2 regions of the Chitinophaga oryzae genome follow, and region 2 is predicted to be linked to the other one. Evidence: riboswitches for the same ligand, from Rfam matches in the RefSeq annotation. Region 2 holds a riboswitch; the other holds the start of a gene.

Region 1 (15,317 bases), 3.4 Mb from region 2:
CCTTTGTCGTTCACAAACTGGATGTTGGCCACGTCCTGGATGTTCTTTTTATTAAAATCGTCAAAGCGGATGTTGATGTCATATTCATAATCACCCTGGCGGAACTTCACTTTTGAGTCGTCGGCCGTACCGCTGAAGGCTGTCTGCATGGTACCGCCCACCATATCGAGGGTGAGGCCCAAAGCCGCCATCTTATCGCGGTCCACCTGTACGTTGATCTCCGGGTTACCTTCTTCCACAGACAGTTTCACCTCGCTGGTACCGCTGATGGTTTTCAGGGTGTCCATCGCTTTTTTGGCGAAGCTCATCACGCTGTCCATTTCGCTGCCCATCACTACCAGTTCTACCGGCGCTCTTTCCGCCGTACCCATGATACTTACGTCGGTTGTTTTCACTTTCACGCCGGGCAGGAGCGCTTTGAGTTCTTTCTTCACTTTGGCAGCGTAGATATCGGAGCCTTCGGTACGTTTTTCCAACGGCACCATGATCACCGTGATCTCAGATTTATAGGCGGTAGACTGGGAAGTACCGAAACCGTCTTCACTGGTCTGACCTACGGTGGTGATCAATCTTTCCACTTCCGCTTTTTTATTGAGATATTGTTCCGCGGTGCGGGTAGCCTGGTTAGACTGCTGAACAGACGCGTCTTTCGGCATTTCCAGCATCACGATAAACTGGCCGCGGTCACCTTTCGGGATAAACTCACCGCCAATGTATCCTTTACCGATCAGCATGAAGGAAGCGAACAGCAGGGCTACAGAAGCGATCAGGGTGATAGCTTTGTGCACCAGCGCCCATCTGAGGATGCCGGTCATCCACAGGGTAAAACGTTGCAGTTGTTTTTCAAACCACAGGATAAATTTCTCGAAGATGTTTTTTCCGGTAATGTGTTCCAGTTTTCCGAAACGGGAAGACAGCAGCGGCACGATCATAAAGGAAGACAACAAGCTGAGCATGGTAGAGATCATCACCACTACGCAGAACTCACGCAGGATCTTGGACACCAGCTCGTTGGTAAGGGAGATCGGCAGGAACACCACCACAATTACCAGTGTGATGGAAGTAACGGTGAAGCCTATCTCTTTTACACCGTCGAACGCAGCACGAACACGGTTTTTACCCATCTCCATGTGACGGTAGATGTTTTCCAGTACCACGATGGCGTCGTCCACCAGGATACCCACCACCAGCGACAGGCCCAGCAGGGACATGAGGTTGAGCGAGAAGCCCATCAGTTTCATACCGATGAAGGTGGCTATCAGAGAGGCCGGGATGGAGATCATCACGAAGATGGCGCTACGGATACTGTGCAGGAACAGCAGCATTACCACCGCCACGAGGATTACCGCGAGGATGAGGTCATGTATTACGGAGTCTGCAGATTCCAGCGTAAAGTCGGACGAGTCGTTGGCCACAAGTATTTTCAGGTCGTTGGCAGCATAGTCTTTTTCCACCTGGGCGATGGCCTTTTTCATTTCCTCACTCACCGTTACCGCGTTGGCGTCGGTTTGTTTCTGTACCTGGAGGGCGATCGCGTTGATGCCGTCCACACGGGCGATACGTTCTGCGTCTTTCTGGGCGTCCTGTACGTCGGCCACGTCCTGCAGGCGGATCTGCGTACCTTCTGCGGTGGTTTTCAGCACGAGGTTACGCAGCTGGTCCACATTTTTATATTTACCGGCCAGGCGGATCAGGATCTGATCGTTGGCTGTTTTTACTTTACCGGTAGGGAAGTCCATGTTGGCGTTGGTAACCGCCTGGCGTACCTGCAGGATGGACATGTTGTACGCCTGCAGTTTGGCCGGGTCTACGTTAACCTGTATTTCACGTTCCTGGCCGCCGATGAGGGACACCTGCGCAACACCCGGCAGGCGGGACAGCAGGGGCTGCAGTTTTTTGTCCACCAGGTCATAGAACTTCTTATCGTCCATTTTAGCGGTGGCAGACAAGGTCATGATCGGCAGGTCATCGAGCGAAAATTTATTGAGGGATGGCGGTTTGGCATCGCCCGGAAGATCGGCCAGGATGGCGTTTACCTTACGCTGTGCATCCTGGAGCGCGATGTCCACGTTCGCATCGTTATTCAGTTCTACGGTGATCACGGAAAGGCTCTCGGAAGATTTGGAGGTGATCTTCTTGATCTTTTCCATAGAAGCGATCGCGTCTTCTATTTTTTTCGTGATGGTGCTTTCCACCTCGTTGGGCGAAGCACCGGGATATATCGTCGCAATGGTGACGATGGGGGAGCTGAACTTGGGCAGCAGCTCATAGTTCAGCGATTTATAGCTCATGACGCCCAGCAGGGTGAGGATGGTAAATACCACCACCACGATCGTGGGCCTTTTTATGGAAACTTCAGTAATCTTCATGTTGCAAGAATTGGTTCACGCTTATTTATTGCCACCCTGTACTACTACTGGTGTACCATCTGTAAGGTTGATCTGACCGCTGGTGATCACGGTATCGCCTTCGTTGAGGCCTCCCCGTATTTCCACCTGGTCGCCGATGATCTGGCCGGCGATCACTTTGCGTTTTTTAGCCACCTTGCCTTCCATCACATATATTTCGTTGCTGCTTACACCGCCGATGAAGGCTGTGCGGGCGATGAACATGGTTTTGGCGGCAGTAGGCGCTTCAAAGTGCGCGGTGCCGTACATACCGGCCTTCAGTTCTTTGCCGCTCAGGTTGCCCACTTCCATTTCAACCGGGTAGTTGAGGGAGTTGTCGCCTTTGGCAGCGATGAAGGTGATGGTACCTTCGTAGCTGGCTTCGGGGAACACGTTGGAAGTGACTTTCACTTTCTGTCCTTTTTTCAGGGTGACAACCTGCGATTCCGGTACGGCTACGGCCAGTTTCAGCCTGGACACGTCCACGATGTCAAACATTTTGGTACCGGGGGAGAGGTAAGCGCCCTGTTCCACATATTTTTTATTGATAACGCCGGAGATGGGCGCTTTCACGTAAGTATCGCTCACACGGCGGCCGGCGGCTTCGTAATTGCTTTTAGCGATGTCGTATTGCAACTTCACATCGTCTACCTGTTTCTGGGTAACGCCACCGGTTTTGAAAGCGGCTTCATATCTTTCTTTGTCCACTCTCAGCTGATCGAGATTGGCTTTTGCAGAGGAGAGATCGGTGCTTACGATCTGGCCGTCGATGTAGGCGATGGCCTGGCCTTGTTTTACCACGCTGCCTTCATCTACCAGCAGGCGGGTAATACGGCCGGAGGTTTCGGCGAGGTAAGACAGTTCGCGGATAGGGGCGAAGTTTCCGTTGGCCAGGAAGCCCTGGGCGAAATCGTTGGTGGATACCCGTTGTATCAGTACCGGCACGTCGCCGCTGTTACTTTCCTTTACAAATGCTGTTTTAGCTTCATTGGCTTTTTTATTGGCGTTAAGCTTCCACATGATCAGTACCACTGCACCTACTGTTACCAAGCCCCAGATAATAAACTTTTTCATCTGCAATAATTTGTGTGTTTATATCCGCCACAGTTGCGGTCTATCTTTTTGTTCTTTTGTGTTTGTTGTTAGTTCAGCAGTTCTCTCAGGCTGCCTTTGCTTTTGATAATGTCCAGTTCGGCCATTTTATATTGAAGCAGTGCTTCGTTGTAGCTGTTCTGCGCATCGGCGAGCGATGTTTCTGCGTTGAGCAGGTCTGTCAGGCTGGCGAGGCCAAGTTTGTAGTTATTCTGGGTAGAATAATACACTTCATTGGCCAGGTCTACGTTCTCCTTCTGGGTGTGAATGGTAGACAAGTTAGTGCGCACCTGCAGTTTGGCGTTTTCGTAGTCTGCGTTCAGGTTGAGCGCTATCTCCTCTTTCTGTTTGGCCAGCTGGCGCAGGGTTACGTTTGCCTGGCTTACTTTGGAGCGGCGGCCGAAACCATCGAAGATGGGGATGTGCACAGACAGGCCTACGGCGGCGGCGCCATACCAGAAGGTGGAGTTGGCAGGATCATTTTTGGAGAAAAGCCACTGCTGGCTCATACCGTTGTAGGAATAGCGGCCAAAGAGCGACAGGGTAGGGTAGTACTCTGCGAGATAGGCTTTCTTCTGGAACTCCTGCAGTTGTTCCTGTTTTTTGATGAGTTTGAATTCTGTTCTCTCTTCCAAATTCATATCGTCGTATTGTAATACGCCGGCGGCTTTGGTTTCGATCTCTTTAAGCGAAGCGCGCGGGATGGTAAAGCTGGACTGCAGCGGCATACCCAACTGGCGTTTCAGGTTGTTGGCCTGGGTAGCGGCGTTGTTGAGCAACTGGGTGCGCTGGGTTTTGTAATTGGTCAGGTTTACCTTGATACGGTCCAGGTCAATTTTTTTGGCGAGGCCGTTCTCATATTGTGACTGGGTGGCATTCACCAGCTGCGTCAGCTTTTCGATGTTGCTGTTCACTGTCACGATTTTTTCCTGTAATACCAGCAACTGGTAATAGAGGCCGGAAACGTTGTAGATCACGTCTTCCGTGGATTTCTGCGTTTGCAGGGTATAATATTCTTCTCCGGCTTTGGCAGCTTTCAGGCCGGTGAATACCGCCTGGTTAAAGATCTGCTGATTCAGTTCCGCGCCTACAGTGGCGGTATACTGAGTACCGAAGGTGATGGTCACAGAGCTGTCCGGCTTACCGATCACTGTTCCCGGGAGGAGGGACTGTGCCAGTTTCAGGTTGTCTGTATAGTTAGCGTTACCATTGATTTGGGGAAGGGCCTGTGAGCGCACTTCCTGTGTTTTGAACTTACCCATTTCCTCTTCCATTTTTGTTCTGGAGAGTTGCTGGTTGTTATTCAGTGCAAACTTCAGCGCTTCCTGAAGTGTCAGTGGCGCCTGAGCGTAGGCATGCAATCCCCCTATCCCCATTAAGAGGATAAGCGTTAACTTTAATCGCTTCATACGTTAATAGTTATTCTTCTTCTTTGATTTGCAGGTACTGGTTCACCAGCTTATGTCCTTTGATAGTGGCAATGCCCAGTATAAAATGTGCGGTGACTTGTTCCATCACAGCTGGCATATCGAATGTTTCCGGAGGGTACTGAAGTTGATCGAAGGCCGCGTCCAGCTGCAGCTGCCGCATGCGTGCCATCACATTCAGATCGAGATTGTGCCGGTACAAGCCTTCCGTCATCCCTCTTTTCAGGTTTTCCGTAATGCTGCACAGAATACAGTCCCGCTGGAAGTTTTCAATATTTTTCCAGGTGTCCGGATGATATTTTTGTAGTTCAAACAACATGACCGGGTTAAGCGATCTGGCCATATTGATGGTATATTTCATGTTGCGGACCAGTTCATCGATGGCATTTTCCGCGGTGGTGTGTGTTTCCTTAAAAAAGGCGCTGTGCCCGTCCAGCAGCTGTTGCATGCCTTCGTCGATCAGCGACTGTTTATCGGAAAAGTGTTCATACACCGTTTTTTTCGACATCCCGCAATCACGGGCGATGTCAAACATGGTAACTCCTTTCACTCCGTATATGCGGAACAGCTTTAACGCTACTTCTTTGATTCTTTCCCTCGCTGCCATGATCTTTTCTCTTTATGCCTTCATCCCTTTAATGAAAAAGTCTACCAACAGTTTCTGTTTCTCTATTACCAGTTCAAATGTTTCCTCGTCCAGCTCCTCATCGTTGGAAAAGTGGTCCGGTACGGAGAACCGGAGACCGACGATAGCTTGCACCAGCAGATCTGCCGTTTGTTCCGCGTTATCTACCTTAAATTCACCGGTTCTGACGCCTGCTTTGATCACCTCCGTTGTCAGGGCTATTTCGATCTGTTTGGCCTTTTTCACGCCTTCCTGGAACACAGAAGGACCGTCTTTCTGTATTTTAAAGATCTCCAGCCGGCAGAACTTACTGATGAATGCTTTTTTAACATCGATGATGTTATGCAAAGCCTGCGCCGCCGAGGTGATGTTGGTGGTGACCTTCTCCATCTCTGCGAAATAGGCTTCCGCTATTTTTTCCAGCACCGCCAGGTGCATGGCCTTTTTATCAGGGAAATAATAATACAGGGACGCCTTGGAACAATGAAGATCATCCGCGATCTCATTCATCGTGGTCTTACCGGCGCCATAATGAGTAAAACGCTTCAGAGCCGCCTCAAGGATCTTATCCCTCATCTCGTCTTTATTCTCTGTATGCATTAACTTTTTGACTTTTTTAGTTTCAAGGTCAAAATTAGGAAGTTTTTTCAATATCATAGCAGCTATTGACGTTTTAACAGGCATTTAACTTTTTGATGACAAAAGTCAAAAAGTCAACTTTGATGGACAGGATTTTAACCGATGCGCCTGATTCGGAGAGATGCGAGCGGAGAGGGGAGCTGTTTGCCAGCAGGCGTTTGAAGGGATGTGAGGGCGTTTTAAAAAATATAAACTTGTCATGTTGCCACGAATAGTCCCTCCCGGCGGTGATCGCCTTTTGCCAGGCACTTATTCACAAGTTTTTTTTGCCCTTCGGGCGATGATCAGGTTTTGCCCCGACTATTACCGTGCATGAAAACCCTGCGGTCTATTAAAGTTTTCCAGGCCAACACCTAATATAATTAAATGTTATCGCTGAAAAACAGTCTGAAACACACGGCAGTCCAAGGCTTTAGCCCCGAAAAAAAAGGGGGCCGGCCATTCCGGCCAGCCCCTCAAGCTTATAAACAAAATAGTTAAATGATAAAATCATCAAATAACCCAATGGTCCTATTTCAGTTTTTCCAGTGCTGCTTTCAGTTTTTCGAACATCTCAGGAATCTCCTGTTTCACGCAGGTGCCTACGCTGAGGCGGTACCACGGAGAGTTCTTAGCGGCGCCGAAAGCGTAGAAAGGCACCAGTGCCAGTTTCGCTTCGTTGAGGATGTAAGAGGTAACCGCTGCCTGGTCCTGCAGAACAGTACCCTCAGCAGTGGTTTTGCCGGTGAGGTCCAGCTTCACGGTGAGGTAGATAGCCGCCTGCGGAGCGATGGCTTCCACAGGGTGACCGGCTTTTTTCAGGGCATCGAAGCCTTCGTAGATTTTCACCAGTCGCTCTTCGATCTCTCCCTTGAAATGCTGGAGGTATTTATCCACATTCTCTTTCTGTACGAGGTAGCGGGCGGCGGCTTTTTGCTCTGCCATGGGGCTCCAGGCGCCAACGTGGGAGAGGATGGCTTTCATTTTGCCGATCACATGGGCGGGACCGAGGGCCCAGCCAACTCTCACGCCGGTAGCAGCAAAAGCCTTGCTCATACCGTCGATGAAGATGGTGTATTCTTTCAGTTCAGGACGCAGCTGAACAGGGTTGTAGTGATGTGTTTCGCCAAAGGTGAGCACCCAGTACATCTGGTCGAACATGATGTAGAGCGGCTTTTCGTCGGCACCCCTGCTTTTGTTTTCCGCGATCACCAGGTCGCAGATCTCTTCCAGCTGTTGTTTATGAAAGGCAGTACCGGTAGGGTTCTGCGGAGAACACAGCGCCAGGAGGGTAGCACCTTTCAGCAGCGGCTTCAGTTCAGCGGCAGTCGGCATAAAGTCGTTTTCCGCTTTGGTTTCCAGCACCACGTGCTCTGCTTCGAGGAAGTGGGTATAGTGGTTGTTGTTCCAGGAAGGAGTAGCATATACTATTTTCTCGCCACGGTCAACGATCGTGCGGAAAGTAGCATAAATGATGGGGCGGCCACCGCAGGAGATCACGATTTCTTTGGCCGGATCGTAAGTCAGGCCCTCACGCTCTGCTATAAAATCACCCACCGCTTTTCTCAGCTCGGCGATACCGTCGGCCGGCGGATAGTTGGTCAGGTGTTCCTTATAGGCAGTTATGATTTCCTGTTCAAATTCAACCGGGATAGGGAACACCTTCGGGTCAAAATCGCCGATGGTGAAGTTGTAGATCTTCTCGCCCTTGGCCTGTTTCTCCTTGACTTCAGCTGCTAACTTGATGATTTCTGATCCAATCAATGTTTCGGCTAAATGAGACAGTTTCATAACCTGCTATTTTTTGTTGGTTTTAGAATATTTTTTCAGCGCGGCAAAAGTAACCGATTTGAAGACAATTTAAAAGAAAAGCGGCATTCTTTTTACAATCCTCAATAAGAGCGTCGAATTATTATTTTCCATCTAATTAAACTGCCATATTCCTGCTTTTTGTATAGCATTATATTATTTTTAAATGTGATTTTCTTTCGCCTCAGCCTGTGTAAAACCGCTTATATTTAGTGTATAAGATGTGATCAATTTAAGGGGAATAACAAAACTTTCTATCTTTGTTTACAGTACATTTACACCTTTTATCAGGGATAGTGCCATGTGAACGGACAGACAGGAGGGCATCACTCCCCGGCAACTAAGAATGACAAGCAAACTAATATAGACCATGAAATTTATTGTTTCTTCCTCTACTTTATTAAAACAATTACAACAGATCAGCGGTGTTATCAATTCCAATACAGTATTACCGATACTGGAGGATTTCCTGTTCCTGATTGATAAAAATGAGCTGACCGTAGTTGCAACTGATCTTGAAACCGTTATGCGGGTGAAGCTGGAGGTGGAAGCCAAAGAAAACGGACGGATCTGTATCCCGGCTAAAATTTTGATGGATTCCCTGAAAAATTTACCCGACCAGCCACTGACTTTCCACATTGACCTGAACTCCTACGCGGTAGAAATCACTTCAGACAATGGTAAGTACAAGGTGATGGGAGAAAATCCGGAAAACTTCCCCAAAGAACCGGCTGCCGACGACACTACTTCCTTCACGATGAGCTCTACAGCGCTGGTGACAGCCATCAACAAAACGCTCTTTGCCGTTAGCAACGACGACCTCCGCCCGGCCATGACCGGCGTGTTCTTCGAACTCGGCACAGAAAGCCTCACCTTTGTGGCAACAGATGCTCACCGGCTGGTGAAGTATGTAAGAACAGACGCGAAATGCCCGCAGGCAGACACGTTCATCGTGCCTAAAAAACCGCTGAACCTGCTGAAATCTGCGCTGCCGGACAACGAATCTGAAATCAAAGTGTCCTACAGCCAGAACCACTTTTTCGTGCAGCATGAAGGCGCCCAGATGATCTGCCGCCTCATCGATGCCCGTTTCCCTGACTATAAGGTAGTTATCCCCAAGGACAATCCTTACCGTCTCACCGTGGTAAAAAGCGATTTCCAGAACGCCCTGAAACGTGTAGGCGTATTCGCCAACAAAAGCACCAACCAGGTAGCGCTCAATATCACCGGCAGCGAACTGCAGCTCTCCGCCCAGGACGTTGACTTCTCCTTTGAAGGAAACGAACGTATGAGCTGCCAGTATACCGGCGACGATATGCAGATCGCATTCAACGCTAAATTCCTCATCGAAATGCTGAACGCCGCCGAAGGGGATGAAGTCACCATCGAACTGGCCACCGCCACCAAAGCCGGTATCCTCAAACCCTCCGAAAAAGAGGAAAATGAAGACCTGCTCATGCTGGTGATGCCGCTCATGCTGAACAACTAATGCCCGCTAAAGCAAACGGCTATACTAAAAGCCGGATGCTTATAGTCAAAAGTTTATATATAAAGCAATCTCTACCAAAGAGGTTGCTTTTTTCTTTGCCTGTGGCGGAAAAGAGCGCTTATTTATTCCCCAAAAAGTCGTAATTTTTAACCGGAGTAAACAGACAAAAACAGCTTACAGGACAGTAAAAACAGTTTTCCGATTGAATTAATTACTCCCCGATATCTACCCGTTTGACATTGTTGGCCTGGCAGGAAAACCTCGACATTTCAGAAAGCAGAGATCATACATTCCCGGATATATCTTATTGCCAGCCTATGGTAACGTTTTTTGAAAATATTCCGTCATATTACCGTACCGCTATTTTAGCAGGCGGCCTGTTACTGCTGTGGATCATAGAAGGCTTCTTCCCCCGCTTCACCTTCCGTGGCAATAAGTACCGCCATGCGGGCACCAACCTGTTTTTCACCCTCACCACGGTGATCGTGAACACCGGTTTCGCCTTCCTGATCGTGAAAGCTTCGCAATGGACCAGCAACACACGCTTCGGGCTCCTGTACTGGTTGAACGTTCCTCTCTGGCTGCATACCCTGCTGGCCATCCTGATGCTGGACCTGATCGGCGCCTACCTCATCCACCTGGTACAACACAAAACCGCCTGGATGTGGCAGTTCCATAAAATACACCATATCGATACACAGATCGACGCTACCACCGCGCTGCGCCATCACCCGGTGGAAAGCCTGTTCCGCGTAGGAGCGCTTTTAGCTGCCATCCTCACCATGGGCGTTCCCTTCTGGATGGTCATGTTCTACCAGTCGCTCTCTGCGCTCATGTCGCAGTTTAACCATGCCAACATACGCCTGCCCAAATGGCTGGATAACGGCCTTAGCTGGATCATCGTTTCGCCCGACATGCACAAGGTACACCACAGCCATTATCAGCCGGAAACGGATTCCAATTACGCCAACATCTTCTCGATCTGGGACCGGCTGTTCGGCACGTTTACCTTTATCCCCGATACCACCTCCATCCGGTACGGTCTGGACGAATACCAGGACAACCGCTACCAGGAAGTAGGTCCTTTATTGAAAGTACCGTGGGAACAAACCGCCGTAGCAAAAAATGATAAGATTAGTGGAGTGAGCAGTAACCTGTAGCCAGTATTGATTTCCCTGTTTATTTAAATCCGAAATATATGCAACACTCAACAACACTCACAAAAACGGCCTGCATCGCAGCATTGGTCATCGGCGTTCTCTCAGCAGCACTGGCTTTTGCCACCAAAACACCGGCCTACGCTGTCACAGCAGGCGCTGTAGCAGGCCTGATCGGCATCGTATCCCTGTATATCGGCAGAAAAAATATTGATGATATGCAACTTGCTGCAGCCGGCATCTTTATGGCGGTAGTAGCCTGCCTGGTAGGATTATGGCAGATGTATAACTAAAAAGACGATTAATGGCTCCGGCTATACCGGTCTGTATATCCTTCCGCTGCCTTCAACGGAAACAGTACCAGCGATGTGTCGGACAACTCCCTGATAATGGTGGTGTCCACAACAGCGGAGGTATCTTTTACCCCCTCCGAATGGCTCCATAAAAACAGCGTGTCATTGTTCAATGTCCATTTTTCATATACCAGCGTATACATGTTGATAGACCGTGCCGTTCCGTTCTTCCGCAGCTGAAACCCCTGCATCTCCTTATCCAGTCCCGCTACGGGCTGTATCCATTTCCCTATGAGCTTAGCTGTGTCTACCCGCAGCGTATCAGTTACAGCAGCAATGCTGTCGGTAACGCCGGCATTGCTGCTGTCTGTAACCACCAGCAGACTGCTGTCATGCTGTGCCGCGTCTTCCTGCACAGGCGCTTTCTTCGGCTTACACGCTGCCAGTAGCAACAATAACAGCAATAATGACGATAACTGTTTCATTAACATGAACCTAAATTACGAATTACCGGTATATGCGCAGGAAAATTTTTTGCCGCATGCGGCTGCAACAGCCCCTTCACCAGACTTACAACATTTACCTGCCCAATAAAATTATCACGATGCAATTATTATTTTTTTCCTACTTTTACCCCTCACTTTAGGGGTGTTTATCCCGTACCCGGGATAAGCTGAGATGATACCCTCAGTACCTGAAGCAGCTCATACTGCCGTAGGGAAAAGTAACTGAACTTTCTCATCTTCCACACATCCTTAAAGTTTATTGTTTCACTTAAATTCCAACACGCATGGAAGTGCTTGTAAACAATAAACTTTATGCGGTGCAGCACGGAACTACGATTGCTGCGCTCTTACAGTTTATTCAACTCTCCGCCCAAAAAGGAATCGCTGTTGCGGTCAATAATCAGGTCGTTCCCCGGAACAGCTGGGATGACCAGCCCTTACAGCCATCAGACAACATAACGATTATCCGCGCCACACAGGGAGGATAGTTCGCCCGTATAGTCTTTTTCGTTTAGCCTTCATCGTTATACGCTGTAACGAAACGGTATTCCCATGTCCACAAAAATCCTTTCTCATGCAAAAACAACCCGTGGCTATCAGCCGCACACCCTTTCCCGCCTCAGAAAAAATATATGTCAGCGGGACCCTGCATCCTGTAAAAGTAGCCATGCGCAAAATAACGCTCACGGATACACGCATTCACGGACGTAAAGGCGACGCTGTTCCGAATGAACCGGTCATCGTATACGACACCAGCGGCCCGTATACCGATCCGTCCGTAGACATCGACGTTACCCGCGGCCTGCCCAGGCTCCGCGAATCCTGGATCACCGGCAGGGGAGATGTAGAACAACTGCCGCAATACACCAGCCCCTACGTTCGCCAGCTTCAGCAAAAAGGAGATAACATGCCCGGCATGAGCATCACCGCACAACCACTCCGCGCACTGCCCGGCAAAAATGTTACCCAGCTGTATTATGCCCAGCAGGGCATCATCACCCCGGAAATGGAATACATTGCCATCCGCGAAAACCAGTACGCAGAGAAATATTACCAGGAAAACAGCCCCCTCTGGCATCAGCACCCCGGCAACAGCATGGGCGCCAACATACCGAAACTCATCACACCGGAATTCGTCAGACAGGAGATAGCTGCCGGACGCGCCATCATCCCCGCCAATATCAACCACCCGGAAAGTGAACCCATGATCATCGGGCGCAACTTCCTCGTGAAAATCAACGCCAACATCGGCAACTCCGCCGTTACCTCCAGCATCGAAGAGGAAGTGGAAAAAGCCGTATGGTCCTGCCGCTGGGGCGCAGACACCATCATGGACCTCAGCACCGGCAAAAACATCCACGAAACAAGAGAATGGATCATCCGTAACGCTCCCGTGCCCATCGGCACCGTGCCCATCTACCAGGCGCTCGAAAAAGTAAACGGCAAAGCGGAAGACCTCTCCTGGGAAATCTTCCGGGACACCCTGATCGAACAGGCAGAACAAGGCGTAGACTACTTTACCATCCACGCCGGCGTACTGCTGCGCTATATACCGCTGACGGCCAAACGCACCACCGGCATCGTATCCCGCGGCGGCTCCATCATGGCCAAATGGTGCCTCGCCCACCATAAGGAAAACTTCCTCTACACCCATTTCGAAGAAATCTGTGAGATCATGAAGGCCTACGACGTTTCCTTCTCCCTCGGCGACGGCCTCCGCCCCGGCAGCATCGCAGACGCCAACGACGCCGCTCAGTTCGCCGAACTGGAAACACTGGGCGAACTCACCAAAATCGCCTGGAAACATCATGTACAGGTAATGATAGAAGGTCCCGGCCACGTACCCATGCACCTCATCAAAGAAAACATGGACAAACAGCTGGAACACTGCCATGAAGCGCCTTTCTACACCCTCGGTCCCCTCACCACCGACATCGCGCCCGGATACGATCACATCACCTCCGGCATCGGCGCCGCTATGATCGGCTGGTTCGGCACCGCCATGCTGTGCTACGTTACGCCGAAAGAACACCTCGGCCTGCCTAACAAAGAAGATGTACGGCAGGGCGTTATCACCTATAAAATCGCAGCACACGCCGCCGACCTGGCCAAAGGCCATCCGGGCGCACAACACCGCGACAACGCCCTCAGCAAGGCCCGCTTCGAATTCCGGTGGGAAGACCAGTTCAACCTCTCGCTCGATCCGGAAACAGCGCGGTCCTACCACGACGAAACATTGCCGGCGGAAGGCGCTAAAATCGCCCACTTCTGCTCCATGTGCGGACCTAATTTCTGCTCTATGAAAATTACCCAGGAAGTGCGCGATTTCGCCGCCCGCGAAGGACTGGACGAAGCCGCCGTATTGGAAGCAGGCATGCAGGACAAAGCCCGGTCTTTCGCTGAACAGGGAGGAGAAATCTATCAATAAAAAAAACTGCTGATGCTCTGGATCGTGACATCACCTGAACGTATATACGAAGAAGCGAAGATCATCGCCGACCTGCTGCAGGCAGGCGCCAGCTACATCCTGTTGCGCAAGCCCTCCTGGCAGACGGCCGACTACCTGGCTTTCCTGGATAATACGGACCCGCAATGGCTGCCGCGTTTCATCATCCGCGACCAGCCGTCAGGCTGCCACTTCCCGGTAGGAGGACTGCATCTCAGCGCCAGCGCCCGCGCCGGTACCGACAGCCGTGACCTGCAGCGTTTTGCGCTTTGCAGCACCGGCATACATGATACGGCAGCCATCGGCATAATGCCGCCGTCCTTCTCCGTACTGCTGCTCAGCCCCGTCTTCGACAGCATCTCCAAAACAGGCTACCAGGGCCGCTTTGCGAAACCGCTGCCCGACAAACACGGAAAACAGGTGCTGGCACTGGGAGGCGTGAACGCATCCAACATCCACCGGCTGAAAGCCTGGCATTTCGACGGCGCCGCCTTGTTAGGCGCCATCTGGCAACAGCCGGACAAAGCAGTAACAATATTTCAGCGCATACAACAACGATGGAACAGCAACGACCAGTCGTCATGAGCTTTGCAGGCCTCGACCCCAGCGGGGGAGCCGGCCTGCTGGCAGATATCAAAACGTTTGAACAGCACCGCGTGTATGGCCTTGGCGTATGCACCGCCCTCACCGTACAGACAGCCAGCGATTTCATTTCGGTGGACTGGCTTCCGCTACCGCGCATCCTCGCGCAGGCAAAACCGCTGCTGGCCACCGAAACGGTGAGCTACTGCAAAATAGGCATCATGGCAGACGTACAGTCCCTGCTGGAACTGGTACGCACCATCAAACACCTGTCGCCAGGCATCCGCATCGTCCTGGACCCGGTGCTCAAAGCCTCTGCCGGACATACTTTTCACAACAGCATTCCCCGGCAGGCATGGCTCGAATTGCTGCCCGAGCTGTATCTGATTACGCCCAACTACCACGAAGCCGTACTGCTGGCAGGCACCGGCGACGGCGACGAGGCGGCGGCGCAACTCTCCACACACTGTGCTGTACTGCTCAAAGGCGGCCACCACCAGGCCCGCCCTGGCGAAGACGCCCTGTATACCGGCAATGGTATACAACGGCTTCTTCCCGGACCCAAACAGGTCCATCCAAAACACGGGTCAGGCTGCGTGCTGTCTGCCGCCATCACGGCCAACCTTGCCCTCGGCTGTTCATTGTCCGATGCCTGCGCTAACGCGAAAGCATATACGGAAAATCTACTGTCCAGTCATCCTTCACTAACCGGATATCATCACATATGATCAACAAACTGCATTATATCTCCCAGCAAACAGCGCAACGCAGCCACCTCGATAATATCCGGGCGGCCTGCGAAGCCGGCTGCCAGCTGATACAACTGCGCATTAAAAACGAAACGCACGAAAACGTGCTGCCGATAGCTACCGCCGCCAAAGCTGTC
Region 2 (15,317 bases):
AAACATGTCGTCCGCCTGTAATACTTCGATTCCCTGCTCACTGATCAGCGCATAGCGCTTCTGTATATTTTCCAGTCCTATGCCGGACGATATCTCTGTGCTGGCTTTCCGGCGGATATGATTGGACACCACCAGGCAGCTGTCTTCACTGTTGACGGTGATCACCAGCGGATCGGCAGAAGAAAAGCGGTTATGTTTGATCGCGTTTTCGATCAGCAGCTGCAGCGATACCGGCGGTATCATCCCTTTGCTGCGTATTTTTTCATCAATATCTATCCGGAACTGTATGCTCTGCTGATGCCGGATACGCATCAGGAAGAGATAGGACTCCAGGAAATCCAGCTCCGTCTGTATGGTGACCAGGTTCTCGAATTTTTTATCGAGGATATAACGGTAGGTCTTCGCCAGCTGGGTAATATAGTCTGCCGACAGGTCCGGGCTTTTATACACCAGGTTGGTCAGCACGCTCAGTGAATTAAAAAAGAAATGCGGGTCTATCTGGTTGCGCAGCGCATCATACCGTGCCTGTATATTCTCCCGCTTCAGCCTTTCCGCCTGCACCTGGTACTCTTTCCACGCGGTATAATAGTAGATGATACCGTTGAACGTCAGTATCAGCAGGTAAAACATAAAGATCCCGAAGTTGAGATCGTAACTCAACCGCTTAAAGCTCTCCCACGCCTCGTACCGGTGGAACAGTGCGATATCGGTGACCGCATACAGAAAACCGAAACACACCGCCGCCAGCATACCATACAGCACCAGCGCACAGCACAGCACCGTCAGCCGGCGGGAAGCGCTGCCGCCGCCTATCCTTTTCTCCAGCACCCGCGCCAGCCATACCGCCCCTTCCCATACCACAAGCCCGAAGACCACGTATACCACACTGAAAGTCCACCCCCTGACATCCATCACCCGCAGATCATTCACAAACGTATGATCGAACGACTTAAAGATGATGCTGAAAGTGAATAGTACCAGTATCCTGGAAAGATACAGGAACAGTTTGCTGGAGAATAAAGGTTCGTTTTCCTGGAAATTCATAGTATGCCTTAGTCCTAAAAATAGTTATTTTCCCGGAACCAGTTAAATGCGCCGCTGACCGCATCTTCAATCGGCGTATACCTTACCTGCAGCTCCCGCTCTGATTTTTTCCCTGAGTAATAATTATCGATGCACAACAGGTAAGCGGAGGTGTAATTCAGCTTGCTGCGAAACCGTGTAAAACGCTGCAGCAGAGAGCCTGTCATCCCCGCTATTTTCAGTACCGCTTTCGGGATGCGCACCATCAGTTTCTTCTCTCCCGCCACCTGGTTTACCAGGGTAAAAAATTCCCGGTAACTGAGGTTATGACCCGCCAGCAGGTAACAGTCGCCCGTTTTACCATAGGCGATGGCATTGATGATCCCGCGGCACACGTCGTGGATATGCACGAAGTTTTTTCCTCCCGGCGGATAGAACAACACTTTTTTACCGAGGCCGTACAACAGCAGTTTGCCCGAGCTGGGCTTCACATCACAGGGGCCCAGCATAAAAGTGGGGTTGACCACCACACCCGGCAGACGCGCTGCTGCCACCTGTTCCAGCACATATTGCTGCGCGAGGTATTTGGTGTTGATATACCCTGAGTTGGCGTTGAACAGGGTAAAGCCATTCAACTCACTGCCCGGATGCTGCCTGCTGCCGGGCCCGATGGTATTGGCCGTGCTCACATAGATAAAACGTTCCACCTGGTGCCGGATGCAGGCCTGCACAATATGGCGGGTGCCGGTATAGTTGACCCGTTCGTATTCCTCAAAGGGAATGTCCCACTGGTCTGTAATGCAGGCGGCATGCACTACAATGCTGCAACCGGCTACTGCGGCCATCACATCGTCGGGATTGTCGATATGCCCGTAGAATACTTCGCAGGGAATATCGGCAATACCTTTCAGATCGGCCGTAGGCCTTATCATCGCTTTGATGTCATATCCCTGCCGGTACAGTTCCCGGGTAAGATTGGAGCCCAGGAAGCCATTGGCGCCTGTCACTAGTACTGTCTTCATGTATTTGATCAGATGGTAAATTGTATCTCCTTTTTGACTTCCCGCGACACCAGCTTCAGTTTAAAAGACAGGGGCAGCAACTGCATCAGGGTATGATTGATGCGGTTCATCAGTCCGGGGATGATCACCCGGCATTTGCTGAAAGTGCCTTTCAGCGCGATGGCCGCTATCTCCGATGTGTTCAGCAGTCCCATTTTGCCTTTGAAGCCCTGCCCGATGATGCGGCGGGAAGTATGCGAGTTGGTCATGATAGGTCCGGGATACACCACGCTCACAAACAGCCCGGTGCCTGCCAGCTCTTCCCGCAGCCCGAGGAAAAAGGAAGAGATGAACGCTTTGGAGGCAGGGTACACCGTTTTATAGGCGATGGGCGTAAAAGCCGCCATACTTGCGATATTCATGATATAACTCTCCTTATGCTGCAACAGGTGCGGGATCAGCATCCGGGTAACGATCACCGTACTGCGGATATTGAGCTGGATAATGCTGTCTATCCGTTCCAGCGAGGTGTCTGTAATGGCTGATGTACCGCCGATCCCGGCATTATTGATCAGGAAATTGACCTGGTATTGCGACATCACCTCTTCCAGCGTCTGTTGCAGCAAAGCGGTATTCGTCATGTCGAATTCAAAGAACCGGACGTCCACTCCATATTCCAGCTCGAGGCTTTCCGCGAGGGAAAACATATTGCTGCCCGGCAACGCCATCAGGATAAGATTTCGGCCGCCGGCGGCGCATTGCCGGGCGAATTCCTTTCCCAATCCTGAACTGGCCCCCGTAATCAACGTGTACTTTGTAGGTTGCATATGATTGTTGGCTTTAAGTAATCAAAACAGCTTCCGTTTTCTTTATGCTTATTCCCGGACACAAAAATGCAGTAGCGGGGAGCTACTGCAAACGAATTTCCCTCGAGTTGAGGAAAAAAGACCCTGAGCTGTCAGGCCAGCTTTTCAGCCGGCGTTAACTGTTGCCCGATACCGCCATCTACCAGCAGCTCTTCGCCGGTGGTGAAAGTAGCGTCAAAAGCGAGGAACAGTACGGCTTTGGCCACTTCATCGGGGGAACCATGGCGGCCCATGGGGGTGAGTATGTCGCCGGTCTTGCGGAAGGCCTCCCTTTCCGCTTCCGTTGCATCTGTCACGCCCATGGTGGGGGTGTCTATAAAGCCGGGGCTGACAGCATTCACCCGAATGCCCAGGGGCAGCAGTTCCGCTGCAAAGTTTTTGGCAAAAGCCCGCAGGGCCGCTTTGGTGCCGGCATACACGCTCATACCGGCGTAACCGGAATTGTCGGCCACGGAGGTGGTGAAAACGATAGATCCGCCGCGTTTGATCAGCGGCACCAGCTGCTGTACCGTGAAATAGCTGCCGCGGGTGTTGATGGCAAACGCCTGGTCATAGGTTTCGGGGGTGACGGTCTCCAGTAATGTGAGCGAAGAGATGCCCACATTTATATACAGCAGGTCGATATTGCCCAGTTGCTCCCGGGCAATGGCGCCCAGCGCTTTGATGTCCGCTATGCTGGCGGCATCGGAGACAACGGCGTGGGCGCGGGCGCCGAGCGTCCGGCGCGCCTGCTCCACATTAGCGGGATTACGCCCTGTCAATAATACCTCAGCGCCTTCTTCGAGTAACATCTTTACGGTGGCCAGTCCGATGCCGTGTGTTCCTCCGGTGACCACCGCTTTTTTTCCTTCGTATTTTCCCTGTTTCATATTGATGATTTTTTTGAATGTTGTTCGTTTTTTTTGACAACACAAAGGGACGGAGATAAAGGGAGAGTAGCAATAACGGTGATAATGTTCGGATACGGATAATTTTTTCCGTATTCCCCGTTTAGGGAAATAGGGATAAATTTGTCCGTGTATAAAACTGACGACGATGTACGAAAAGAAGATTCCTAAAGACTTCAGCTGCGGCATGGCCATTCTGATGGAAATTATCGGCGGAAAATGGAAGTCCTATCTGATTTACCTGATCGCCAACAATACCCGGAGGCCGGCGGAGCTGCAACGCGCTATTCCTTCCGCCAGCCGCCGGGTACTGGACCTGCAGCTGCGGGAACTGGAATTTCATGGTATCATCAAAAGGGTGATTTATCCGGAGATGCCGCCCAAAGTGGAGTATTTCCTGACGCCTTTCGGCGAATCGATGTTACCGGTGGTGGCTTCTATGGAGACATGGGGCGCAGCATACATGGAAACCTTCCGCCAGCTGATGGAAGCTAAACAGAAGACCATGCGTGCAGATGGTGAAAGTATGAAAACAGAAGATAAACCGGTGATCCGGGGCCGCCGCACGCTGGCCAGGGCTGTTTAGGAAGCGGGGGCGTCTTTCCCCTCCGCAGTGATGCCGACGGGCAGGTACACGGTAAAACGGGTGCCTTTGTCTACGGTGCTTTCCACGGTGATGGTCCCCCCGTTCTGCTGGGCGAACTCTTTACAGAGAATAAGTCCGAGGCCGGTCCCCCGCTCCCCGTTGGTCCCGTAACCGGGGCTCTGGTTGTAGGAAAACAGGTGCAACACCTGCGTTGGCGGCATACCGGTGCCATGGTCGGTAATACTGATGGCTACCTGTGCGCCTGCCGCCTGTGCCTTTAGCTCGATCAGACCGCCGGCATAGCTGAATTTGAGGGCGTTGCTTAAAAAATTACGCAGGATCACGGACACCTGGTCCTTATCGGCATACAACATCAGGTCCCCGGGAATGCTGGTATCCACCCTGATGCCTTTCTGCTGGATGGTCATCTCAAAAAAATACAATACTTCCGTCGTCAGCGGGCCCAGATAAAAATTAACTGCCTGCGCCTGAATGCCCTTCATGCTGCGGGAACTCCAGCGCAGCACATTGTCCAGCGACCCTCCCAGCTGCGATATCTTTTTATGCAGCATAGCAGCAGCCTCTTCCATCTCCTCTTCGGGATACTCTCCTTTCTGGAACATGTCCAGCAGGATTTCCAGTGTAGCCAGCGGGCTGCGGATGTCGTGCGCCACAATGGAGAAAAGTTTTTCCTTGTCTTTGTTCATGGTGGCCAGCGCTTCCCGTTGTTTTTCTATCTCCCGCTGGTAATCGGACTGGATATGTTTGAAAAAACTCAGCGCGATAATGATAAAAAGAAGGGAAGTGGCCACGTTGACCCACACCCTGCTTTGGGGCACAGGGTTTGCGGCACGCCAGTGTTGCGGCATAAACACGATCAGCAGGAAAGCGGTGACGATGAGTATGCCCAGCCCGGCGTTGAGCCATTTATTGTCATACACCAGCAAACAGCTGATCAGGATATTGAGCAGGAAGTATTCCGCGCCGTTGTGGAAGAAAAGGCCGGTAAAAGTATATATCAGCACACTACAGAGGATAGCCACCATCCGGGCGCTCAGGTAGCGTTGTTTCCAGTGCAGCCATAGTACAAATACGTTGATGCAGCTGGTCAGCAGGTTAAAGACGGATAACAGGTAGCGGCCCTGGTAACAGTTCAGGGCGGAAAAAAACAACATAAAAGGAATGCAGGGAATGGCCAGCAGGTTTAGTAACCGGGTACGCCTGGACTCAATAAAGGGCATCAGCGGATTTACGCCAACATTGACGATGGAATTCCACGCTCGCAGTGTAAGTTGGTATAGATAACCTGATGGTCCCTTATGCATAGGACTGCAAATATACCGCGAAAATCGGCTTATCAAGCACACCCTGCCCTCTTGTCCCGGTACTAAGGCCCCGGGACGTGTCGTCAAATGCCATCATGGTGTTTCTTTTCCGGTTGGCCACAGGGCGATGTCCAGGAGGACCGCAGCCGTGAGCAACAACATGAAAAGAATGATCCTGAAGGCCAGTATCACGCCATGGACCTCATTTTCCCGGTATTGACGGTAGGTCTCCACCACTTTCCCGCCATATTTCACGATCAGCACCGCTTCAATGACGAGAAAAACCAATATTACTGTCCATTCAGAATAAGGATGCATAGGCGTTTTAGTTAACGTTGACAGCCAGGCGCCGGCTGGCTTTAAAATATGGCACAAAAAAAAGAAGGAGGTGCCTCATCGGCCGATGAGGCACCTCTATGCGCTGTGTGCGCTTTAAAGTTAATGAAAATAAATTCGTTACAGCGATTGCCGTTTCAGTTCTTCCACGGCATGGTTGGCCGCCCTTGCCGTGAGCGCCATGTAGGTGAGGCTCGGGTTCTGGCAGGCGGAGGAAGTCATACAAGCCCCGTCGGTCACGAATACGTTTTTTACGGCATGTACCTGGTTCCATTCGTTGAGTACCGATGTTTTGGGATCCCTGCCCATCCTGGCAGTGCCCATCTCATGGATGGCCATACCGGGATAGGATTCGCGATCGAAAGCCTGCACGTTTTTCAGTCCTGCCGCTTCCAGCATGGCGGCGGCTTCCGCGGCCATGTCCTTACGCATCATCCTTTCATTTTCTTTGAATTCGCAGTTCATTTTCAGTACCGGCTGGCCCCAGGCGTCTTTTACGCTGGTGTCCAGGCTGACCATATTCTCCTTGTAGGGCAGGCATTCGCCGAAGCCCATCAGTCCCATCTGCCATGGCCCAGGTTCGGAGATATAGTCTTTAAACGCGCCGCCAACGCCCAGTTCGGCGATACCCCTCGCCCATCCGCTACGGTTGCTGTGGCCGGTGTAACCGAAGCCGCGCAGGTAGCCCCGTTTATCCTTGCCTACATTGGCAAAGCGCGGGATATAAAAGCCGGCAGGCCGCTGGCCGTGGTAGTATTTATCTGCAAATTCTTCGGAGATACCGCTGGCGCCGGCGTGGAAATGGTGGTCCATCAGGTAGTGCCCCAGGACGCCGCTGTCGTTGCCGAGTCCCTGCGGGAAGCGGGCCGACGTGGAATTGAGCAGCACAAAAGTGCTGGCCAGCGCAGAAGCGTTGAGGAAGATGATCCGTGCGTGATATTCGGTCATCTCTTTGGTATGTTTATCGATAACGCGGACGCCGGTGGCCTTTCCTTTGCTTTCGTCGTAGATGATACTGTTGACCAGCGAGTCTGTCAGCAGGGTAAGATTGCCGGTTTTCACCGCCGCCGGCAGCGTAGACGCCTGCGTGCTGAAATAAGCGCCAAAAGGGCACCCCCGGGAACAGCGGTCCCGATACTGGCATTTGTTGCGGTCGCCGATGGCCTGTGTGAGATTGGCCGTACGGAAGATGGTCATGCGGCGTTCGGGGAAAGCGGCTTCCAGTTTCCCTTTCACATGTTTCTCAAAACAGTTCATCTCCATCGGCGGCTGAAACACGCCGTCCGGGAGGTGCGGCAGCCCTTCGGCCTGCCCGCTGATACCGGCAAAGGCTTCCACATGGGAGTACCAGGGCGCCAGGTCTTTATAACGTATCGGCCAGTCGATGCCGATGCCTTCTTTGACATTGGCTTCGAAGTCCAGGTCGCTGAGGCGCAGCGAACCGCGGCCCCACATGATAGAGCGGCCACCTACAATGTCGGCACGCTGCCAGTCGAACCGTTTTTCTTCGGTATACGGGCTGTCCCCGTCTTTCATCCAGTAGCTGTGGTTGAATGCTGTGTATACTTTTTCGCGGATAAGGAACTGGTGTCCTTTTTTCTGTTCGTTGGTCAGTACGCCGCGGTGCGGCACTTCCCAGGGCGCGGCGGTAGCCGTTTCGTAATCTTTTACATGTTCCAGCTGACGGCCCCTTTCTATCATCAGCACCTTCAGCCCTTTTTCACAGAGTTCTTTGGCTGCCCAGCCACCGGTGATGCCGGAGCCTACTACTATTGCATCGTACGTATTGGCCGCTTCGGCCTTCAGATTCAGATTGATCATTCCACGGAATTTACTGGCAGGCCGAAAAATAGCAAAATATTCATACAAACCTAACAGAAATAGGACGACCGGAAAGATCACTGATCTTTTTTCAATTGTACTACCACGCCATATTTTTTTCCTTTGACGCCGTACTGTTGCTCTAAAGTGGCTTTATCGAGGATGGCAAGGCTAACGAACGAGTGAATGTTGACCGCAGCGAGATCGCTTTCCGCGGTAGCTGTCTGCAGTTTCCCGTTCACGATGTATGCCACCGGTCCATCTTCTTCCGGTGAGGGTACCAGCTTACGATAAACGGCGTCCTGGCTGAAGACCAGCCAATAACGGTTACGAACAAACGTTTTCGTTTCAATGAAAATAGTCTTGATATCCTGCCCACTGTGCAAGTCCTTGCTCTTCAACACATACACATACGCGACATTGTTGGGGTTGAATTCTGCCAGGTCTGCTGCTGTCACCTGAACGCTGTCTACAAAATAAACAGGAGACCGGTCGTCATGGGCTGTTTTACGTGTGGCAGACTGGCCGGGTGTTTGGGCGAAAGCAAGGGCACTACAGACTATTGATAACAAGAGGAATATAAATGGTTTCATATATCGGGATTAAGCGGTTCACTAAAGGTAAATAAAAGAACCGCACCAATCGGAGGACAGTGCGGCTTTTTTCACATCAAACCAATTACTACTATATGGCAAGGCCGGGAATCCGGTACCTGTCAAAAAGAATGGGGTACAACAAACAATGGCATACTGATTAAGACGACGTAGATTAGAATGGCGGAAGAAGATGCTATCTGAGAACTCCTGTCATTCATACGGTTAGGTAAAGGACAGACAAGAGGATCCCCCTCTTCCGGCCTCAAAATTATCGTGATTACCGGTAGATGAATAGTACAAATGCGACATCTTTTTACTTTATCGCGTCATCATCCGGTGAAGGCGCACGGTGTTGATGAGTTCCGTTTCATTGATAAAAGAAGGGGTAATGCCTGCAAATTCCTTAAAGTCACGGATGAAATGCATCTGATCGTAGTAGCCGCTCATATGCGCGATACGCGTCCAGGTAGCTTCAGGATGCAACTCTTTCAGGTGGTAGGCTTTACAAAAGCGGATCAGCCGGGCATACCGCTTAGGGGACATACCGGTGCGCTCCACTACTTTCCGTTCAAACTGCCGCACGCTCACACAGGCATCAGCAGCCAGCGTTTCAATGGTGGCATTACCTGCCTTCGTGACCAGCTCATTCATGACCAGGTCTACCGGCAGGATAGGTTTCAGGCGGGACAGTTTTTTAAGCAGGTAGGTCTGTACGATCCGGAGCATCAGGTCCCAGTCGTGCGTATTCTCCTGCAGCTGCTCATTGACTTCCTTTATTTCATTGCCCAGCAGCATGCTGGTATCAAAATCCTGTTCATGCATTTCCGTCATCGGGATATTGAGCAGGCGAAACAGTCCCCCCGGCTTAAAAGCCACGCCCAGCGCGAGGTGATGCTGTCCCAGGTCCAACGTGACAGCGCGCTCCAAAGGTCCGACCGTCAGCGATACGGACTTGGTCTGGAAATCATTGCTGTACACCCTCAGCACCTTGATAGGATCTTTTATGTAGAACATGATATACCGCTGATAGGTAGGCACAAAACGGTACATATTGGAAAGCCCCGGCGACCGGGCAAAGTCGGCCTCATAGATAGTAATACTGCTGACAACGTCCTGCAGCGCGGGGTGCGGCGTATAGGCTTTCATACGTGGTTTCATCTTCCTCGTTTTTATAGGTTATGGCGACCGGCACACCAACCAATGCGGCCGCTCAACAAATGTAAACATTCCAACCCACAATCGCGGGGCTTCAGAAAACACCAGCCACAGGTAATATTTGCGGGAAAAATGCCGGGAAATTTGAAGATCTTGGCCGTTATATCAATTGTACGCTTATGTCTTCGAGAAGAAACTTCCTGCTGCAGGCCACCGTGGGACTGGCAGCTACCGGCCTCTCCCCTTTGCTGTCCACCGCGGCGCGCCCCGCCGTGGCGCCGCCGGCGAAAGACCGCCTGTCCGTTGGCGTTGCAGGGTACACCTTCGCACAGTTCAGGCTGGACCAGGCCATTGCGATGATGCAGCGGGCCAACATCCGTCATATCTCCGTAAAAGATATCCATCTGCCGCTGCAGAGCAGCCCGGAACAGATAGCAACGGTGCTCTCACAGTTCCGCAACGCGGACATCAACGTATACGCCGTAGGTGTTATTTATATGAAAACCCGGCAGGCGGTGGAAGAAGCTTTTGCCTATGCCAAAAAAGCGGGAGTGCCCCTGATCGTAGGCGTACCAACGCCGGAACTGCTGGACTATACCGAACAACAGGTGAAACAACACAACATACGCCTCGCTATTCATAACCATGGCCCGGAAGACGCCTTGTACCCCGGTCCGCGCAACGCATGGGAACATATCAAAAACCGGGACGGCCGCATGGGATTGTGCATCGATATCGGTCACGCCACCCGCGCCGGCGAAGATCCGGCCAAAGCAGTGCTGGCCTATAAGGAAAGGGTGTTTGACCTGCACCTGAAAGACGTTACCGCCGCCTCCAAAGAAGGGAAACCCACCGAAATAGGCAGAGGTGTCATCGACTTCGCCAGCCTGGTGCGGGCACTGGACAAAGTACGCTACAAAGGAATCTGCAGCATTGAATATGAGAAAGATATGAAGGATCCCCTGCCCGGCATCGCCGAATCGGCCGGGTATTTCAAAGGCGTGGTGAATACCGTAAAACCGTAACAGCCTTCCCTGCTCATTCCGGCAGCGCCGGTATCGAAAGCAAAGGCACCGGGGAATTATAGGCCAGTTCCCTGGAAATGCTTTTGTGGAAGATGGAAGAGATAAAGGAGTGCTTCTTGGGCACGGTCACGATCAGGGACACGTGGTGTTCCCGGGCAAATTCCAGTACGCTGTCGGCAATATGGGTGCCGGTCATATAATGGAAAGCCGGCGTGTAGCGCTCCAGTACCTCGTGCAGGGCTGTGATCTGTTTTTTGGTATCGTCGGTGTATTTGTCTGCCGCCGGCGGTTCCACGTTGACCACATGCACTTCGGGACGGAACAGGTCGAGGAAGCGGTACAACTGCTCCAAAGACGCTTTGGATATGTTCTGCAGGTCGGTGGAGAAGACCACGCTGCTGATCCCCTTCCCTACCACTGCTTCTTTGGGCACTACCAGCACCGGGTATTCGCTTACTTTCAGCACCTGGGAGGTATTGCTGCCCATTAAAAGCTGTTGCAACCCTGTCTTCCCCGCTACGCCCATAACCACCAGCGCTACGTCCCTTTCCTGGCAGAGTTTGTTCAGCTGATCGGGCAGGAAAGCGTCTTCTGCCAGCAGTTCGTATTTGGTGTCGGCGTCGGTCATTAACCGCAGCTGGTCCTGCAGGGAAGCCAGCTTTTCCATATTTTCGACATATACCAGATTTTCCACCTGCGGTGCAGGTACCGGCACGTCTGAGCCCTGCACCATGGTGCGATAGGCATGATAAAGGATCATCCGCTCTACGCCCAGCGCCGGCGCGAGGCTGGTAGCGTATTCTGCCGCCCGGAAGGCGGCATCGGAAAAATCGGTCAGAATAAGTATCGATTTCATATCACCTTCTTTTTAGGAGTGGTGTTTAGATGAGAAAAAGGGATTGGAACCTCCCGGGTTTTAACCCCGGACCCACCCAATCCCTGTTCGCTGGTCAACGATTTTCATCAAGCCTGAAGGACACTTTACAGATGGCCCCGTAGGTGGTGATTTTGCCATCCTTTACATGCACCTTAAAATCCTTTACAAATACAGAATCTACGTTGTGGATGGTTTTGCTGACTTCCTGCACTGCATTCTGTACAGCGTCTTCAAAACCTTTTTCTGAGGAAGCAATCACCTCAATCACTTTAACGATAGCCATAAGAAAAGTTTTAATGGTGAACAATACGGCGTGTATACAGGAAACAAACAACCTACCGGTTTGGTTATCGCAGCACTGCGGCGGGTTACAGCAGGAAAGCAACAATAGCGGACAGGCAACAATTCCCCCGGCACACACCCCGGAATGTGCAATCCATGCTACAATGGAGGACGGCGACCATAGCGGTCTTCATTGAAAATCAGCGCCTTCCTTCAGGGCGATGCTTCCGGCATGATTCTGTTGCTATTTTAAACAAGATGTTTCTGAAAAGGGGTGGTTTGGTAACACAACACCTGAGATTATACCCTTACAACCTGAACTGGGTAATACCAGCGTAGGAAAGCAGGAAACACCAGGGAGGCACTGTTAAACACAGCGCCTCTCTTTTTTACGCCCACAAGATAAGTTGTCATTTTGACAGCAACGAAACCGGTGGACAGCGCCGTTATCCTTCCTTTAACACTGCAATTTTTTCATCTCCGTGCAGGATTATATGTTATATTAGCCGGCGAACACTACGGCAGGCTTTTTGATGTAATCCCGGCTCAGTCATGCGTATAAAAAAAGGAATGTCCTGTTTGTAAACAAAACTTATATTCACACTATGCGACCATAAATAGGTTTAACCCTGATTTGTGCGGCCACCGTGATATGCGGTGTCCATGAGCATTATACACCATAACCAACTGATGAATAAATACCAGCATTACTCCTTTGACCTCTGGTTAACCTTGATCAGATCTAATCCTTCCTTTAAACGGGAGCGGACAAAATTCTTTTTTGATCATTTTAACCGACGGCAAAAAACGCTCGAAGAAGTGGAACGTATCTTCCGCCGGATAGACGTGATGACCAACGCCATCAACGAAAAAACAGGCGGCAATATCGATACGGACACCCTGCACCTGATGGTCATCAGCGAAATGAACGACCATCAGTACGACTTTGAGACGGTAGACCTGCAGGCTTTGTACAACGAAATGGAAGCGCTGGTACTGCAATACCAGCCTACCGTATATTGCTCTGCCACCGCAGGCGTACTGCGTGCGTTGCACGGGCGGCAGGACTGTACCCTTAGCCTCCTGAGCAACACCGCCTTCATCAAAGGACGCACCCTACGGAAAGTATTACAGGAACTGGAACTGGACCAATACCTGCATTTTCAGCTGTATTCAGATGAAACCGGCGTGTCCAAACCCAACCCTGAAATGTTCCGGCTCATGCTCGGCTCTATTGCCAATACCAGGAACGGGGAGGTAGTGATGCCCCAACAGATCATACACATAGGCGATAATGTAAAGGCAGATATCAAAGGCGCCAGCGAGGCCGGCATTCATTCGTTACTGGTCAATTCCAACAATCAATGTATTTCAAGCCTGCTTAACTGATGACGACGACTTACTCCCTGCATAAAATCACAGATACCAGCCAGTTCGGTTTTTGCCCGGATGACTACAGCCGTTTTAAATTTGGTGACGACCTTGTCGCAGAAAAGTTCGGCGTCGGTTTGGCTGACGGGTTTATTGAGCACCACCTCAAAGGCCGCGCCGTGCCGCAGCTGGTGGTGGTATCCAGCCCGTATGCGTTCATCCCCACCGCCACCTTCTCCATGAAGAACCACTTCGTGTTCCGGCTCAACCGGTGGCTGGCGGCCAACGGGCATCCGATCGTCCAGGAAACGAAAGTGCATCGTACCATCACCTATAAGGAAGATTACGGGGAACTGGACGCCGAACAGCGGATGAAACTGATCGGCAACGATTCGTTTCATATTGACCGGGAATTTCTCGCCGGCAAAACCGTCGTGTTCCTGGACGATATCCGCATCACCGGCGGCCACGAACGCATGATCCTTAAAATGGTGAACGCCTACGGCCTCGCCAACGAGCTATACCTGCTGTATTATGCGGAACTGCAGAATACCGGTATCCATCCCAACATTGAGAACCACCTCAATTATCATTTTGTCAAATCGATTTTCCACCTCGAGAAAATCATCCGGGAGGAACGGTTCGCCATCAATACCCGCATTGTAAAATATATTCTGAACTACGATTTCGATTCATTTTGTATTTTCCTGCAAAATCAGTCAGACCAGTTCATTAATATTTTGTATGATATGGCCATCGGCAACGGTTATCACACCATCGAGGCATATCAGCAAAATCTTCAGTATATTAAAAACTATATTTTTCATAGAAAACATAAAAGCATACAACATGGCAATTAATTTGCAAAAAGGACAACGGCAGACGATCAATGCACCCAAATTCACTATCGGCTTAGGCTGGGATGTAAATTCCTCCTCTACCGGCACCAGCTTCGACCTCGATGCTTCCATCTTTGTGATGGGTGACAACAAAAAAATCCTGTCCGATCAGCACTTTGTGTTTTATAACAACCTGGTTTCTCCCGATGGCAGCGTGGAACACACTGGCGACAACCTTACCGGCGAAGGCGGCGGCGATGACGAACAGATCAAAATCGACCTCTCCAAAGCAGCAGCCAACGTCACTGAAATCTGCGTGGTAGTAACCATTCACGAAGCTGAAGCCAGAAGACAGAACTTCGGCCAGGTGAGAAATTCCTACGTACGTATATTCGACCCTGTTACCAACGAAGTGATCCTGAAATATGAACTGGAAGAAGACTTCTCCATCGAAACCGCTGTGGAATTCGGCCGCATCTACAAACGTGGCGACGAATGGAAATTTGAAGCCGTAGGCGTAGGCATGAAAGGCGGTCTGCAGGATTATCTGAACAAATACAACTAATTCAAACTAACCCATTCTATACCATTCTATAAATTACCTGACCAATGGCAATCAATCTTCAAAAAGGCCAACGCATCAGCCTCGAGAAAAGCAACGGTAGCAAACTCCAAAATATCTGTGTAGGCATCAACTGGGGTGCTATCGAAAAAAAAGGCCTCTTTGGCATGTCCAAAACCAAGGAAGCGGTAGACCTGGACGGCAGCTGCGCCCTGTTCACCGAGCAGAAACAACTGCAGGAAGTGGTTTACTTCGGTAACCTGCGCTCCCAGGACGGCTCCATCCGCCACAGCGGCGATGACCTGACCGGCGACCTGAACGGCAACGACGGCCTCGACAACGAAGTGATCACCGTAGACCTGTCCCGCCTGAACCCAAGCATCAACTACGTAGCTTTTGTGCTCAACAGCTTCCGCGGCCACGACTTCGGCACCATTCCCTTCGCCTCCATCCGCATCTATGAAGGCACCCCTTCCCGTGTGAATGAAGTATTTGCCACCTACGATATCGCCGGCAGCACCAGCTTCGCCGGACATACCTCCATGGTAATGGGCGTTTTCTATAAGAAAAACGGCGAGTGGAAGTTCAACGCCATCGGAGAACCTACCCGGGACAAGAAATTACAGGAAACCGTGGACACCGTGTCCAGGCAATACCTGTAGTCCTTACCTTTGCAATGCTATCACTCATTAATCACGATACCTTATGGAATCTAATCCGAATGTTACTGATCAGGCGCTTCCCGTGGTAAGACTGGACAAGGAC

The links. A riboswitch is a leader RNA that binds a small molecule or an ion and turns the genes downstream of it on or off. The one in region 2 is predicted to bind thiamine pyrophosphate.
Region 1: another riboswitch for thiamine pyrophosphate. It lies ahead of thiS (sulfur carrier protein ThiS); the one in region 2 lies ahead of HF324_RS20970 (HAD family hydrolase).

Annotation. Positions count from the first base shown of each region.
Region 1 is NZ_CP051204.2:312,319-327,635, reverse strand. It holds gene HF324_RS01390 (efflux RND transporter permease subunit) at 1-2,369, opposite strand, end outside; gene HF324_RS01385 (efflux RND transporter periplasmic adaptor subunit) at 2,391-3,461, opposite strand; gene HF324_RS01380 (TolC family protein) at 3,530-4,888, opposite strand; gene HF324_RS01375 (TetR/AcrR family transcriptional regulator) at 4,899-5,513, opposite strand; gene HF324_RS01370 (TetR/AcrR family transcriptional regulator) at 5,526-6,131, opposite strand; gene HF324_RS01365 (pyridoxal phosphate-dependent aminotransferase) at 6,681-7,940, opposite strand; gene dnaN (DNA polymerase III subunit beta) at 8,329-9,447, shown strand; gene HF324_RS01355 (sterol desaturase family protein) at 9,765-10,607, shown strand; gene HF324_RS01350 (hypothetical protein) at 10,646-10,897, shown strand; gene HF324_RS01345 (lipocalin-like domain-containing protein) at 10,906-11,382, opposite strand; TPP riboswitch at 11,532-11,635, shown strand; gene thiS (sulfur carrier protein ThiS) at 11,688-11,891, shown strand; gene thiC (phosphomethylpyrimidine synthase ThiC) at 11,978-13,831, shown strand; gene HF324_RS01330 (thiamine phosphate synthase) at 13,844-14,434, shown strand; gene HF324_RS01325 (hydroxymethylpyrimidine/phosphomethylpyrimidine kinase) at 14,407-15,159, shown strand; gene HF324_RS01320 (thiamine phosphate synthase) at 15,156-15,317, shown strand, end outside.
Region 2 is NZ_CP051204.2:5,262,428-5,277,744, forward strand. It holds gene HF324_RS20905 (sensor histidine kinase) at 1-1,044, opposite strand, end outside; gene HF324_RS20910 (NAD-dependent epimerase/dehydratase family protein) at 1,059-2,045, opposite strand; gene HF324_RS20915 (SDR family NAD(P)-dependent oxidoreductase) at 2,054-2,851, opposite strand; gene HF324_RS20920 (SDR family oxidoreductase) at 2,983-3,759, opposite strand; gene HF324_RS20925 (winged helix-turn-helix transcriptional regulator) at 3,926-4,363, shown strand; gene HF324_RS20930 (sensor histidine kinase) at 4,360-5,604, opposite strand; gene HF324_RS20935 (hypothetical protein) at 5,782-6,006, opposite strand; gene HF324_RS20940 (GMC oxidoreductase) at 6,145-7,845, opposite strand; gene HF324_RS20945 (hypothetical protein) at 7,923-8,438, opposite strand; gene HF324_RS20950 (helix-turn-helix domain-containing protein) at 8,760-9,599, opposite strand; gene HF324_RS20955 (sugar phosphate isomerase/epimerase family protein) at 9,776-10,621, shown strand; gene HF324_RS20960 (universal stress protein) at 10,635-11,477, opposite strand; gene HF324_RS20965 (dodecin family protein) at 11,572-11,781, opposite strand; TPP riboswitch at 12,040-12,139, shown strand; gene HF324_RS20970 (HAD family hydrolase) at 12,444-13,169, shown strand; gene HF324_RS20975 (phosphoribosyltransferase family protein) at 13,169-14,011, shown strand; gene HF324_RS20980 (TerD family protein) at 14,001-14,555, shown strand; gene HF324_RS20985 (TerD family protein) at 14,600-15,214, shown strand; gene HF324_RS20990 (toxic anion resistance protein) at 15,258-15,317, shown strand, end outside.